2 regions of the Qipengyuania zhejiangensis genome follow, and region 2 is predicted to be linked to the other one. Evidence: predicted binding sites of a transcription regulator. Region 2 holds the regulator's gene; the other holds the start of a gene.
The links. The regulator LexA, encoded in region 2, represses DNA repair genes until DNA is damaged. The targets are predictions, from matches to a motif close to GTTCCNCNCTTGTTCT.
Positions count from the first base shown of each region.

Region 1: VR863_RS06115 (putative DNA modification/repair radical SAM protein) is a predicted target of LexA. The motif match lies at 2,358-2,373, and genes of this name have one in related genera.

Region 1 is NZ_JAYKGO010000002.1:14,516-18,772, reverse strand. It holds gene VR863_RS06130 (hypothetical protein) at 1-123, shown strand, start outside; gene VR863_RS06125 (DUF6504 family protein) at 120-1,691, shown strand; gene VR863_RS06120 (PilZ domain-containing protein) at 1,688-2,089, opposite strand; gene VR863_RS06115 (putative DNA modification/repair radical SAM protein) at 2,376-3,620, shown strand; gene VR863_RS06110 (UdgX family uracil-DNA binding protein) at 3,617-4,257, shown strand, end outside.
Region 2 is NZ_JAYKGO010000001.1:1,041,041-1,045,297, forward strand. It holds gene VR863_RS04975 (ComEC/Rec2 family competence protein) at 1-1,124, shown strand, start outside; gene lexA (transcriptional repressor LexA) at 1,157-1,846, opposite strand; gene trpC (indole-3-glycerol phosphate synthase TrpC) at 1,996-2,781, opposite strand; gene trpD (anthranilate phosphoribosyltransferase) at 2,778-3,770, opposite strand; gene VR863_RS04995 (anthranilate synthase component II) at 3,767-4,257, opposite strand, start outside.

The DNA of each region.
Region 1 (4,257 bases), on a different contig from region 2:
ACATGGATACTGACCGAAGATCAGGGGCGGCTTGCCGCGTCGACGGCCCGCGAAGAAGCGGACCGTGTGGTGGCGAACTGGACGGCGGGGCTGCAGCATCGGTACGCGCCCCGGCGGGCATGACCAACAACGAAGGGCCGGCGGGGCCAGGTGGCCGCCGTATCCTTGCAATCTGGCTGCCTGATTACGCGATAGACCGTTGGCGGCTTGAAATGGGCGCGGCGGGCAGGGCGCTTGACGCTGGGCCGCTGGTCCTGATTGCCGATACCGCCCATGGTCCCCGTATCGAGGCGGTAAATCGCGCAGGCACGGCGGCGGGCGCACGGCGCGGGATGATGCTTGCCGATGCGCGTACGCTGTGCCCCGACATTGCCACTGCCCCTTCGGATCCGGCAGGCGATCTGGGTTTTCTGGAAAAGCTGGCGATCTGGGCACAACGCTGGGGCCCATGGGCTGCGCTGGACCCGCCCGACGGCCTGCTGGTCGATATCACGAGCGTACCGCACCTGTTCGGCGGCGAGGCAAAATTGCTGGCCGATGTCCGTACGGCTTTTGCCGCCCGCCAACTGGCCATACGCACCGCCATCGCGCCCACGGCAGGGGCGGCCTGGGCTTTGGCGCATTACGGACCGGAAGGGGCGATCGTCACCGGCGATGTCGAGCGGGCGCTGGGCGGGTTGCCCGTTGCGGCGCTGCGGTTGGACGACGACGTGGTAATCGTGTTGCGCCATCTGGGGCTCAAGCGGCTCGGCGAGATATCCACTATCGGCCGCGATGCGATCCAGCGCCGGTTCCGCAACCGCAAATCGCCGGCCGCCAACCCGCTGATCCGCATGGACCAGTTGCTGGGGCGTGTGCCGGAACCGCTGTTGCCGGTGGTCCCGCAGGCCATGCCGCTTGTCCAGCGCCGCCTGATGGAACCGATCCGCCATCGCCAGCTGCTCGACCAGGTGGTGGGCGATCTGGCCCGGGACATGGCGCGTGACCTGGAAGGCAGGGGCAAGGGCGCCAGGCGGCTTGAACTGGGCATGTGGCGCGTGGATGGGGAAGTGGTGATACGCCGCCTCGAACTGGCCGCCGCCACACGCGATCCGGCGCATATCTGCCGGCTGTTTTCCGCCCGCCTCGATGATATCGATGCCGGCTTCGGGATCGAGATGCTCCGCCTTCGTGCCAGCTGGGCCGAACCGCTCGCGCTGGAACAGAATGATATCGAGGCGGCGGCCGAAAACCACGGCACCAGCCTTGCCGCCTGTATCGATCGCCTGACGGTCCGGCTTGGGCCGGATGCTGTCAGCCGGCCGGTTCCTTTCGCCAGCCATATTCCCGAACGGGCGCAGCGCTGGCAACAGCCGCTTGCCCCTGAACCCGCTTCACAAGGGGAATTGGCTTTCCATTCCAGGCCATTGAAAATTCTCGATAAGGCTGAAAAGATCGCGGTGCTTTATGCCACGCCCGATGGCTATCCCCAACGCTTCCGCTGGCGGGGCCGGGTGCATGAAGTTGCCCGTGTCGAAGGGCCGGAACGCATCGCGCCGGAATGGTGGCGCGAACGGGGCAGCGCCCGCCTGCGCGATTACTACCGGATCGAGGATGGCAGTGGCCGGCGTTACTGGATTTATCGCCTGGGTATCATAGGTGACGGGCGCGGCGGGGCGCCGGACTGGTATTTGCAGGGGCTGTGCGCCTAGTCTGCCGAGGGTATCAACGCCGCCCGCCGCGAACGCTTCTGACCAAGCGGGATGTTGCCGAAATTGGCGACTGGCCCCGATTGCACATCGACGTATTCGACGGTGTGTTCGACCACGCTCAGCGGGATCGGCCTTTCGAACACCAATCCGCAGCTGTGGCCCTTCACCCATACGGCCTTGCAGAAATGCTCCTGGTCGGCCCACACCAGCAAGACCGATGCCCCCTCTACGGGTGACACTTGGGATTCAAACCGCGCCCCGGCTTCGGAAAGGTCGCTCAACCGGCCTGGGCGATCGCCCCCGGGCATCCTGAGCGTTGCCGGGCAATCCACCGCGTAACGCCGGACCGAGCGGCGTTCGGCGTGGCTTGCGACTGCGTTGCTATGAAGAAAAGCCACCCTTGTTCCCCCGTTACCGGATCAGTGCCGCAAGAACGGTTAAGACCCGTCTGACGAGCAAGGTGACCAGCTTTTAACCATTGGGGCCCGCTAGCCATGCGGCCGCGCGCCGCACCGGCGGTATGGCCGCCCTGATCGCGCGCTCGGAAGGGACGGAAAGCGACCTGCTATTTCCTGGCCTGAGAGAGGTGAGCGTTCCCTCTTTCACTGCATTGATTTCATGCAGCCCTCGAAAAACACACCTTTTGATATTGGTGAATTCGGGAAAGGAACATATAAGGAACAAATGACATCGCACACCATCCTTCAAAAGCTGGGAATCCTTGCCGATGCGGCAAAATACGATGCTTCGTGCGCCTCTTCCGGGACGGCTAAACGCAATTCGGTAGGCGGCAAGGGCCTGGGTTCGACGGAGGGGATGGGGATATGCCATGCCTACGCACCCGACGGGCGTTGTATCTCCCTGCTCAAGATACTGCTGACCAACCACTGCGTGTTCGACTGCCATTACTGCGTCAACCGCAAGAGCTCGAACGTGGCGCGGGCGCGCTTTACGCCGCAGGAGGTGGTCGACCTCACGCTCAATTTCTATCGTCGCAATTATATCGAGGGATTGTTCCTGTCCTCGGGCATCGTGAAAAACTCGAACCACACGATGGAACAATTGGTCGAAGTCGCGCGCATCCTTCGGGAAGAAAACGATTTTCGGGGCTATATCCACCTCAAGACCATCCCCGAAGCGGATGCCGAGATTGTCCATCAGGCGGGGCTTTATGCCGACCGCGTTTCCATCAATGTCGAACTGCCCACCGACGCCGGGTTGACCCGTCTCGCGCCGGACAAGGATGCGCGCCAGATCGAAGGCGCCATGGGCAAGGTGAAGGCCGATCTGGTCGAAGCGAAGGATGCGCGAAAGCGTTTCCGTCACGCGCCGCGCTTTGCCCCGGCCGGGCAGTCAACACAGATGATCGTTGGCGCGGACGCGGCGACCGATGCCGATATCGTGGGCAAGGCGAGCCGGTTGTATGACAATTTCCGCCTGCGCCGGGTCTATTACAGCGCGTTTTCGCCCATTCCCGATGCCAGCGCCGTGCTGCCGCTCAAGCGTCCGCCGCTCATCCGCGAGCACCGCTTGTACCAGTCCGACTGGCTGATGCGCTTCTATGGTTACAAACCGGCCGAGGTGATGCAGGCGACCGAAGCGGACGGCAACCTGCCGCTCGATATCGATCCCAAGCTGGCCTGGGCGCTCAAGTTCCGCGAACACTTCCCGCTCGATGTGAACCGCGCCACGAAGGAACAATTGCTGCGTGTGCCCGGCCTTGGCGTGAAGGCCGTCGGCAAGATACTGGCCAGCCGTCGCCATCGCACGCTGCGGCTTGACGATGTGGCCAGGCTGACCCTGTCGATCACCAAGGTGCGCCCCTTCATCTGCACGGTGGACTGGCGCCCCGTGATGCTGACCGATCGCGCCGATCTTCGCACCTTGCTCGCGCCCAGGACCGAGCAGCTGGAGCTGTTCGGGTCATGACCGCGCTCCAGCATGTGAAGCTCGGCGCTTATTACGTGGCGCACTTGCCCGAACCGGACGATTTCGATTTCTGGCGCGAACGTGCGCGGGCGCTGGTTCAATGCGAAGTGCCCCCCGATCGTGTCGCCTGGGTGGAGCCGGGTGGCAGCGGTGACCTGTTCGCGCATGGAGAGCGGCGTATGCCTGTGCCGCCAGCCGATGCGCGCCCCGTCCGGGCCAACTGGCGTTTCGTCAGCCTTGCGAAGAACGCCATCCTGCATTCGGATAGCGAACGCTTTGCGCTGCTCTATCGCCTTTTGTGGCGCTTGCAGGCCAATCCGCGAATGATGGAGGACAAGGCCGATCCCGATGTGCGCCGGGTGGAAGAACTGGCCAGGAACGTGCGCCGCGACAGTCACAAGATGCACGCTTTCGTGCGCTTCCGCCTGGTCGAGAGCGAGGACGAGGAAGTCGGCGACCATTATGTCGCCTGGTTCGAGCCCGAACATCACATCCTGCGTGCGAACGCCGGCTTTTTCATGCGCCGCTTCGCCAATATGCGCTGGTCCATCCTGACCCCTGGCGGGTGCTTGCACTGGGATGGGGAAACCATGTCCGAAGGCCCCCCGGCGCAGGTTTCCGATGCACCGCACGGCGA
Region 2 (4,257 bases):
TGCGCAGTTGCATCGGCGCGTTGCTGGTGCTCGGTGCGCTTGCCATGGGGCGTGAGCCGTTATCTATGCGGATGGTGGCCGTCGCCGCGATGATCGTTCTGTGCCTGTGGCCCGAGGCGCTGGTCGGGCCGAGCTTCCAGATGAGCTTTGCTGCCGTGCTGGCGATCGTCGCGCTGCATAACGCCGAACCCATTCGCGAATATCTCGCACCACGTGAGGAAGGCTGGTGGCGCAAGGCAGGGCGCCGGGTGGTCATCCTGTTCCTGACCGGCCTGGTGATCGAGATTGCGCTGATGCCCATCGTGCTTTTCCACTTTCACAGAGCGGGCATTTACGGTTCGCTTGCCAATCTGCTGGCTATTCCGCTGGTCACGTTCGTCTCGATGCCTCTTGTGGCGATTGCGCTTCTGCTCGATCTGATCGGGGCTGGATCGCCGGCCTGGTGGCTGGTGGGCAAATCGCTCGATCTGCTGCTTGGAATTGCGCACACCGTGTCGGATCAGCCGGGCGCGGTGAAACTGGCCCCGCGCATTTCGCTTGCCGCGGTGTTGGTTTTCGTCGGTGGGGGACTTTGGCTCGCGTTATGGAGAGGGCCGACCAGGTTGTGGGGCCTGGGCATCGCTGCGTTGGGTGCGCTGATGATGTGGAGCGCGCCCCCCGCCGACATGCTGATCACAAGAGACGGGCGGGATGTCGGGATACGGGCAGGGGACGGCCGGTTGCTGGTATTGCGGGACAGCGCCGGTAGCTATGCGCAGGACAATCTGCGGGAAATGTCCGCCATCCAGACACCGCCGATACCTCTTGCCGAATGGCAAGGCGCACGATGCAGCCCGGATTTCTGTTCCATTGTCCTGGATCGCGGGCAAAAACCCTGGCGTATCCTTGTCGCCCGGAGCCGTAATCTGATCGAGGAGCGCGCGCTCGCTGCCGCTTGCGAACAGGCCGACATAGTGATTGCTGACCGATATCTGCCGTATTCCTGTCGGCCAATTTGGCTCAAAGCCGATCGTCGTTTCCTTCAACGGGAAGGCGGAACGGCCCTATATTTGCATAGCGGCCGTGTCGAAACGGTGGCGCAGGGCGAGGGCAGGCACGGGTGGTGGCGGCCGGTCGAGGATTGATTGCCCCGACCGGCGCGCACCATCACGCCGCATCAGTGATAGCGGCGAAGCAATCCTGCCAGTTTGCCCTGCACCTGGACCCGGTGCGTGTCGTAAACCTGCGGTTCGTAGGATCCGTTCGCCGGATCGAGCCGTACCCGTCCGGCTTCGCGGTGGAGATATTTGAGCGTGGCTTCTTCATTGTCGACCAGAGCGACAACGATTTCACCGTCACGGGCCGTGTCGGTGCGCTTCACCAATGCGAAATCACCGTCGAAAATCCCGGCTTCGATCATCGAATCTCCAGACACTTCCAGAGCGTAATGTTCGCCGGGGCCGAGGAGGGCGGCAGGAACCGGCATGCTCGACTGGCCCTCGATAGCCTCGATCGGCGCGCCTGCCGCAATCCGTCCGTGGAGCGGAACGTCGATAATGTCGTTTGCCGGTTGCGGGGCAGCGGTCCTCGGCGGGACAACCGCCGTCACGGTATCGTTGACCGCGCGCGGTTTTGCAGCGCCGGTCACGGCATCTTCGGGAAGCTTGACCACTTCGAGCGCGCGCGCCCGGTTGGGCAAACGACGGATGAAGCCGCGTTCCTCGAGGGCCGAGATCAACCGATGAACCCCCGACTTGCTCTTGAGGTCGAGAGCTTCCTTCATTTCTTCGAAGCTCGGTGAAATTCCGGTGTCTTCCAGACGCTGCTGGATGAAGCGGATCAATTCGTGCTGTTTGGCGGTCAGCATGTTCGCGATACTCCCGTGTCGCCTGTTCACAACCCTGTGAACGAATGCGGAACAAGTAAGCAACGTGATTCGCTAAGTCAAGCAATTGCGCCATTTCCGACCAATCGCCGGGAGAACAGGTGTTCGCCTATTGTCCCGTGCGCGTTCGTTCAGCCGTTCAGAAGTTTGTGCGTCGCCGCTTCGACATCGCCATGCCTCATGAGGCTTTCGCCAACCAGGAAGCTGCGCACACCTGCGCGTTCCAGGCGGAGGCAGTCGGCGTGACTGGAAATGCCGCTTTCGCCCACCAGCAGCGCGTCTTTCGGAGCGAGCGCAGCGAGGCGTTCGGTCGTTGCAAGGTCGGTCGCGAAGGTGCGAAGATCGCGATTGTTCACGCCGATCAAACGTGAGGAGAGCCGCGATGCCCGCTCCATTTCGCCTTCGTCGTGCACTTCAACGAGCACGTCCATGCCGCGTTCGATCGCCGCTTCCTCGATTTCATGCATCGCGCCGTCATCGAGGGCCGCGACGATGATCAGGATGGCGTCGGCCCCGATGGCGCGGGCTTCGGCCACTTGCCAGGGGTCGACCATGAAATCCTTGCGCAGGACGGGGATCGGGCAGGCCGCGCGAGCTTCCACCAGAAAGTCTTCGTGCCCCTGGAAATACGGGGCATCGGTCAGGACCGAGAGGCATGCGGCACCTCCGGCGGTGTAGGCTCTGGCGTGGTCGGGGGGGCGGAAATCGGGCCGGATCAGGCCCTTGGACGGCGACGCCTTCTTGATCTCTGCAATCAGGCCGAATCCCTTTTCCTGCGCTGCGGCAAGAGCGGTTGCGAAGCCGCGTGTGGGCGACTGTTCGCGCGCAAGACTGTCGAGCGTGGTCAGGCTGCGTTGAGCCTTCCGAGCGGCAACCTCTTCCCGCTTGGTTGCGCAGATTTCGATCAGCTTGTTCATCGTGCCAGCGCAATCCAGTTTTCGAGAAGTGCTTTCGACTTGCCGGAATCGAGGGCCTCGGCTGCGATCAGGGCGCCCTGCGCCCAATCGTCGGTCTTGCCTGCGACGATCAACGTGGCGGCGGCGTTGAACAGGACGGCATCGCGATAGGCGCCGGGCGCACCAGACAAGAGCGCCTGGAGCGCCCGAGCGTTGTGCGCGGGATCACCGCCCCTGATCGCGTCAACGGGCGTGTGGGAAAGCGAAGCCTGGCTCGCGTCCACCCGACGCATCGCAAAATCGTGGTCGACCACATCGGCGAGTTCGTTGCCGCCGGCCAGGCTCAATTCGTCCAGCCCTTCGTCTCCCGAAGCGATGAACGTGCGATCCGTGCCCAGCTTCGCCTTCGCTGCTGCATAAATCGGAACATAGGCCGGCCGTGCGATGCCGATCAATTGCCGCCTGACATCCGCGGGATTGGAAAGCGGCCCCATCAGGTTGAATATCGTGCGCACACCCAAGCGCTGGCGAATTGGGTGGATGCGGCCCATCGCCGGGTGGTGATTCTTGGCGAAAAGGAAACAAATTCCCAGCTCGGACAAGGACTTTTCGGCAGTTCTTCCCGCCGCTTCCATATCCAGCCCGAGCGCTTCGAGCGTGTCGGCAGCGCCCGCCTTGCTGCTCGCCGCGCGATTGCCATGCTTGGCCACGGGCACCCCGCAGGCTGCCACAACCAGGCTTACAGCCGTCGAAACGTTGAGGGTATGGTGTCCATCGCCGCCCGTGCCGCAGCAATCGACCGTGCCTTCTGGTGCATCGAGCGGGATCAATCTTGCGCGAAGCGCCCGCGCGGCACCGGCAATTTCGTCCGCCGTTTCGCTTCGCGTCGACATTTCCACGAGGTAGCGAGCGATTTCCTCGTCACTCGTTTCTCCGTCGAGGATCCAGCCGAATACTTCCTCGGCTTCGTCCTCGCTCAAATGCGATCGTGAATCAGGCAGAGTTTTCATGCAGGGACTTTCGCGTCGATCCCGCACAAGGTCAGGAAATTGGCCAACAAGGCGTGGCCATGTTCGGTCGCAATGCTTTCCGGATGAAACTGAACACCGTGGATCGGCAGTTCACGATGGCGGAACCCCATGACGCTGCTTCCATCGAGGCCGGGCGTTTCGCTTGTGGCGTTGACTTCAAGGCAATCGGGGATGCTTTCCACCACGAGCGAGTGGTACCGCGTGGCCACGAACGGAGACGGCAATCCGGCAAACACGCCGCTAGCGTCATGCGTCACGGGTGACGTCTTGCCATGCATCAATCCGCCCCGCACGACCTTCCCGCCAAAATGCTGTCCGATGGACTGGTGCCCAAGACACACGCCGAGCAGAGGCTTGGCGGCATCAGCACAGGCCGCCACGAGATCGAGACTGACGCCCGCTTCGTTGGGCGTACATGGGCCGGGGGATATCAGGAAACCGGCCGCCCCGGTGGCAATCGCTTCGC